Regions from separate parts of the Microbacterium marmarense genome, predicted to be linked through region 2. Evidence: predicted binding sites of a transcription regulator. Region 2 holds the regulator's gene; the other holds the start of a gene.
What was found. The regulator HspR, encoded in region 2, represses chaperone genes until heat shock. The targets are predictions, from matches to a motif close to AAGTTGAGTCNNNNNGACTCAACTT.
Positions count from the first base shown of each region.

Region 1: WDU96_RS09740 (Hsp20/alpha crystallin family protein) is a predicted target of HspR. The motif match lies at 1,425-1,449, and genes of this name have one in related genera.

Region 1 is NZ_JBBDGL010000002.1:691,979-695,387, reverse strand. Features, by position in the region: gene WDU96_RS09750 (MFS transporter) at 1-999, opposite strand, end outside; gene WDU96_RS09745 (hypothetical protein) at 1,017-1,313, opposite strand; gene WDU96_RS09740 (Hsp20/alpha crystallin family protein) at 1,500-1,952, shown strand; gene WDU96_RS09735 (fatty acid desaturase family protein) at 2,334-3,409, shown strand, end outside.
Region 2 is NZ_JBBDGL010000001.1:188,481-191,889, forward strand. Features, by position in the region: gene WDU96_RS00815 (hypothetical protein) at 1-1,061, opposite strand, end outside; gene WDU96_RS00820 (heat shock protein transcriptional repressor HspR) at 1,146-1,592, opposite strand; gene WDU96_RS00825 (DnaJ C-terminal domain-containing protein) at 1,630-2,625, opposite strand; gene WDU96_RS00830 (nucleotide exchange factor GrpE) at 2,644-3,243, opposite strand; gene dnaK (molecular chaperone DnaK) at 3,246-3,409, opposite strand, start outside.

The DNA of each region.
Region 1 (3,409 bases), on a different contig from region 2:
TGACAGCGGACCGACCACGAGCATGGCGATCGTCGCCGGCAACAGGAGCAATGCAGCGAGCGTCACTGACGCAGAGAGTCCTGCTTCGTCGCCAGAGGGCGCCTCGGCGAACGCCGGAATGAGAACGTAGATGCCGAGCAGGGCTGCGCCGAGCAAGAATGCGGTCAGTTGCGTGGCCCACACTCCGCGCAGACGCAGAGTGGGAGCGCCGAGGAGAGGATCGGGGCTCACGCGCTCGCGAAAGAACCAGTAGCAAAGCGCAACGGTCGCGATGAGAACAAGTGCGATGATCCACCACCACGGCGAGGGCCAGCGTGGTGCCTCGGTGAAGGCGAGAAGAACGGCGATCACGCCAACTGCAAGCGACAGTGCTGCTCGCAGCTCCACGTGGACGTTGCGGCGGCGGGGAATGTGGGGGAGAGCGGAAGCGAGAACAACCCAGCTCGCCACGACGATTGCAAACGGCACCCAGGCAGTGGCGCGGATGCCGATGTGATCGACCAGCAGCCCCGATACCAGCACGCCGAACCCGATCCCGGTGGCGAACATCGCGGTGACCAGACCTACAGCGCCCGCGCGGTTGTGTTCCGGTACGAGTCGTGGCACAGCGGCGATGGCCAGTGGAAACACGCCCCCGCCGACCCCAAGAATGGCGCGGCCGGCGATAAGCCACCCGAGGGTGGGCGCGATCGCCGTGATGAACAGGCCGAGTGCTACCAGCGGCAGTACCATCAGCAGCGTCCGTCGAGCGCCGTAGGCGTCTCCCATTCGCCCGATGACCGGTGTGGTGGCGACGGCGACAACCAATGTGATTGTGAGAGCCCAGGTGGCGTCCCCCGTGGTCACACCGAAAGCATCTGCCGTAATTCCAAGCACCGGGGCAGTCATCGCCTGCGGCAGAGTTGCCCCGAGCGTTGCGACGACGAGCCCTGTCATCGACACAACCCCGCGCGCCCCCAACCGTATGGGCACTCGGATCGCGCTGGTCGGTGTCGACATCACTTAACGGTAGCGAGCTAGCCCAACCGCATGCGTCCGCGTGTGAAAGGCCAGATCGGCGCTTCGTAGATCAGCTTCGCGGGGTCCTCGGGTGCGAGCGTGAACTGAGCTTCGCCAAATCGCCACATTCGGTTGAACAGAAACACGCCCAGCGTCACCGACTCGTCGGCGGCGAGCTGCCATGTGCCCACGCCCCACTGCACGGGTTGGCCTCTGCCTTCGATGATGAGCGTCGGGCGAATTCCGCCATAGAGCGCAAACCACGGCTTGTGCATCGTCAGTTCAATGCGGCGGGTGGCGCGGTCGGAGGTCATCCCCCCACGGTAGCTGGGGGAGCGTCGTGCGTCTGTTTCGGGCGGGGTTGGGGGCCGATGTTGTGACTACGGATTTCTGGCACTCGACTGCCGAGAGTGCTAATATTTGAGCAGTTGAGTCATGTGGGCTCAACTTTGAATCGGCGCTCGAGCGCATCGTTCGAGCGAAGAGAAAAGGAGATGACTATGGCAAACTACGACCCGTTCCGTGACCTCGACCGTATTGCGTCGACCCTTCTCGAGTCGCGCGGTGGACCGCGGCGCATGCCGATGGACCTCTACCGCGACGGCGACCACTATGTGCTCGCCGCGGATCTGCCCGGAATCGACCCCGGCTCGGTTGACATCGACGTCGACGGTCAATTGCTGACAATCCGCGCTGAACGGACTCTCGCATCGGGCGATGATGTGAAGTGGATCACTCGAGAGCGTGAGGCGGCGACTTTTGTACGCCAACTCAACCTCGGCCAAGGCGTCGACACCGAGCAGATCAGTGCGTCCTATGACAATGGGGTGCTGTCGGTGACGATCCCGGTCAGCGAGAAAGCCAAGCCGCGCCGCATCGCTGTCGCGACAGCAGATTCGGTCGCAGCCCTTCAGGCGCACGAGTCTGACGCGTCACAACCCGTCGAACAGTAGCGATCATGCGCCGCTGCGGGGCGGTCGAGTCGTCCGCCCCGCAACGGCGCCCTTTCCCATAGGCGGCTGTCGCCCTTGGTCGGATCCAGGGCAACGGCAACGTATCGGCAACGGAGCTCTCATGAATGAAGAAAGACTTGATGACCCCTTTTATGACGAAGTTGATGCGTTCGAGGAACAGCTCGGCGCGGAGTTGATCCGCAACGGAGTGATTGAGCGCTGGTGATCGCATGGGCTGCCCCGCTCGGCAATCGAGGTGAGATCGCCAAAGACATGCCTCTTGCGGCATCACCCCCCGCGTAGGCTCGCCGCAACGGCTCTTTCGGGCCGCCCCAACCAGCTTTGGCTCCAGGGTCGCCGCTGCCGACCAGAGGAGCCGCGATGGCATCCGTTGCACCAGCATCCACTCTCGGGCCAATCAGACAGACGTACGCGAGTGCGACCACGTTCCCCCCTGTGGCCCGTGCGTACACGAACATCTCGCAGGTCGCGAAAGAGACCGGTCTGCTCGCACGCACCCCGTGGTTTTACGGCACTGTCGCGACCGTGCTGGTTCTTGCCCTTGGCGGCGTCATCACCGGGTTCATTCTGCTCGGCGAAAGCTGGTTTCAGCTGCTGATGGCGGCCGCACTCGGCATCATCGTCACCCAGTTCGCCTTCCTCGGACACGAGGCAGCGCACAAGCAGATCCTCACCAGCGGCCGCGCCAATGACCGTCTCGCCCGTGTTCTCGCGGCAGGGTTCGTGGGCATGAGTTTGTCGTGGTGGGATGCCAAGCACAGCCGTCACCACGCCAACCCCAACCGGGTGGGCAAAGACCCCGACATCGAGGTCGACACGATCTCATTCCTCGAAGAGGACGCGGCTCAGTCACGCGGATTCGTTCGCCTGATCACTCGCAAGCAGGGCTGGTTGTTCTTTCCACTGTTGACGCTCGAGGGCATCAACCTGCACTACCTCGGTCTGAAGCACCTGTTCTTCACCAAGGGCAAGGTCAAAGGCCGTGCGCTTGAAATCACGTTGATTCTCACGCGCCTCGCGATCGTCATCGTGCCGGTTTTTCTGCTGCTGCCGCTCGGCATGGCCTTTGCGTTCATGGGCGTTCAGCTCGCGGTCTTCGGCGTCTACATGGGCGCGGCATTCGCACCGAACCACAAGGGAATGCCGATCATCGCGCCCGACGCTCGACTCGACTTCTTCAGCAAGCAGGTTCGCACCTCGCGCAATGTCAGCGGCGGATGGTGGGCCACCTGGCTCATGGGCGGCCTCAACTACCAGGTCGAGCACCACCTCTTTCCGAGCATGTCGCGCCTGCACCTCGCGAAGGCTCGCGAAATCGTACGTGAGCAGTGCGAAACACTCGACGTTCCGTATACCGAGACCACGCTCTGGCGTTCGTACGCGATCGTCATCGACTACCTCAACCGCGTCGGACTCGCAGCACGCGACCCCTTCGA
Region 2 (3,409 bases):
CGCTGCACGTCTTGTTGGAGAGCCGCTGCGTTTCGGATGAAGAGCACGACCCACGTGAACACGAGAATGCCCGCCACCAGTTCCACGGCGGTCAGCGTGTAATACCCCACAGCGAAGTTCACCGCGAGGATCGCGATCACGCCAACGAACACGTAGCCGACCACGATGAAGGCCTTCGGCAGACCGGGAATCCAGCGATGCAGACGGAAGACGAGCGTCGCGAAGGCGACGACCATTCCTGAAGCGACAGCGGTATGGATTCCGAAGAACTCATCGACGGTGAACACGCCGACGAGTGCCAGGAAGACGCCGACGATGATGAGCGCTGTGCGCACATTGCGCAGACCGTGCAGGTTAGGGGTTGGAATCGCACGGGTGGCATAGCGGGCGAGAGTCGTCACGATGAAACCCGCGACGATCAGCGTCAGATTGAATGTGAGCGATGACAGATCGTTGGTCATCCCGAGTGCGCTCAGGTTGTCCATCCACCAGTGCGGGTCGCTGGCTGTCAACATGGCGGCAAGGACGCCTTCGAGCAGGAACACCGCGAGAATGATCGCCAGCAGCTGCAGATCGATGTGTGTCGCTGAGAAGAACGTGAGATAGGCGGTGATCGAGGCTGCGGCGCCCGAGATGATCACCACGAACAGTGCGAACACCTCAGCGTCGATGAACCCGTCTTCCAAGATGACCGCGAAAAGGGTCATCGAAAGCAACGCGATCACGGCGTGCGCGAACGCCAGTGCCACAACATCGAGCATGTCAAGCACGCTCATCGTGTGTCCGGCGGCGCGGTCATGCACCACATAGCGCCCGGCGATGAACGACAAGAACGCTGCGGCCCCAGACGTGACGGCTGAGAACTGACCCACAGATCCGGGGCCAGCGATTGGCGCCTCGCGAAGTTGGAAGACGATGATCGCGAGCACTCCGACAAGGACGAATGCGACGGCGCCGACCCCGAGCGCGAGAGTCTCGAGCGAGCGTTCCCTGTCATCGTGCGGCGCGGCCGAAACGCGCAGACGCAGTTCGCGCCTGGTTGCCGAATGCTCTGTAGTCACGCCACGACTTTAGCGCCGCCGATTGGCCAGCATCCAGTGCACTCGCCCGTCCCCGGCGAGACGGCTTGCCTTACGTCACGACTCTCAACGCTGGTTTGTTTCGGGGCGAGGCGGACTCCACAGCACCACTTCGGTTGCGCGACGCACGCGTGACCCCTGCCGCAGGGTAACCACAGCCCCGGTTGCGCCCGCCGCAAAAACGCGGGCTCCCGGCCGGTTGCCGATCTCAGTGCGCATCTGCTTCTCGAGGTCTGCGACGCGGCGGCGAAGCCCTCGCACCTCATCTTCTAGATCGAGAATGCGCGCGATGCCGGGCAAGCTCAGTCCCTCGGCCGAAAGGCGAGCGACCTCACGCAACTGCTCGACGTGGCGCAACGAGTAGCGGCGCGAACCGCCTTGGGTGCGCGCGGGAACGACAAGCCCGATGCGGTCGTACTGCCGCAACGTCTGAGGGTGCATGCCCGCGAGGTCCGCGGCAACAGCGATCGCGAGGAGGGGGGCGTCTTCGTCAAGCCGATCTTGCTCAGCCATCTGCCATCCTCCTCGCGATCATGTTGAAATGAGCCTATTAGCCGCGTGCTTTCGACATGAGCTCTGCGCGCGGGTTCTCGTGTGGCTCCAGCGCCTGGAACTTCTCGAGCGCTTCACGAGCAGCGTCGTCGAGGTGCGACGGCACCGCGACCTGAACTTCAGCCAACAGGTCGCCGAGCCCCTTCGGACTCTGCACGCCGCGACCCTTGACCCGAAGCACCCTGCCCGAGGGTGTGCCGGGAGCAACCCGCAGTTTGACGGGGTCACCGCCGAGTGTGGGCACTTCGATCGTTGCTCCTAATGCCGCCTCGGTGAATGTCACCGGAACGGTCACCCGAAGGTTCAGTCCGTCACGGGCGAACACCGGGTGCGGCCGCACAGTTACCGCCACAACTACATCTCCGTTCTCGCCGCCATCGGGCGACGGACGCCCGCGACCGCGCAGGCGCACTTTCTGACCGTCAGCGATGCCAGCGGGAATCTTGACCTTGAACGGCTTGCCGTCTTCACCCTGCAGCGTGATCGTCTCACCCTTGGTAGCGGTGATGAAGTCGACGGTCGTGCGAGCTGTGACATCTGCGCCGCGTGTCGGACCGCCGTAGCCGCGGAAGCCGCCGGTCGATTGACCGAAGCGCCCGTTGCCGAATCCACCGCCCTGCTGATTGAACATCGAGAAGATGTCTTCGTACTCGGGACCACTGGCCCCGGGCCGGGCACCACGACCCTGCGAAAACATGCTGAACACGTCTTCGAAGCCGCCCGTGGCGCCGCCACCGCCAGAAGTGAAGCGGGCACCGGAACCCATCGCGCGAATCTGGTCATACTCCGTGCGCTGCTCAGGGTCAGAAAGCACCGAGTACGCCTCGCTGACCTCTTTGAACTTCGCTTCGGCCGAAGCATCCCCCTGGTTGGAGTCGGGATGATACTTGCGGGCGAGCTTGCGATAGGTCTTCTTCAGATCAGCGTCGGCGACGTCTTTCGAGACGCCGAGTGTCTTGTAAAAGTCCTTATCGAACCAGTCCTGACTGGCCATGGTTCCTCCTTGACCGGTCTATTCAGCGGGAACAGCGACGACAACCTTGGCCGGACGCAGCTCCACCGAACCCAGTCGGTAGCCGATTTCGACCACTTCAAGGATCGTCGCCTCGGTTGCACCGGGCGTGGGTGCCTGAAAAATCGCCTCGTGCTGTTGCGGATCGAATGCTTCGCCCGCTACGCCGTAGGTTGTCAGCCCCATGCGGTCAGCAACGGCGCGCAGTTTCTCGGCGATCGGGAAGAACGCGGTGCCCTCTTCGAGATCACCGTGCTTCTCAGCGCGGTCAAGATCGTCGAGGACGGGCAGCAGGCCCTTGGCCACGGATCCCTTGGCACGCTCGATCTCGACCTCGCGCTGGTCTTCTGTGCGGCGACGATAGTTGGCGTACTCAGCCTGCAGGCGCTTCAGGTCGTTCAGCAACGCCGACTCTAGATCGGCGAGCACGGTATCTTCTGCCGCAGCATCGGTATTCTGCTCAGCACCCAAGATGTCATCGACGGTGAGCTCCTCCTGCGGGTCGGGGTCGGAGACCTGCGTCTCCGACCCCTCGTCGCCGAGGACCTCGTCTTCGCCGTGCTCTTCAGCGTTTGGCTCTTCGAAGTCCTTGTCAGCCATGATTACTTGTTGTTGTCCTTTTCGTCTTCGTCGTCGACGACCTCGGCATCTACGACGTCTTCATCAGACGTCGCACCGGCCTCATCGGTCGGGGCCTCAGCGTCGGGTGCGGCAGCGGCGTCAGCCTGGCTCGAAGCATAGATTGCTTCGCCGAGCTTGCCCTGGC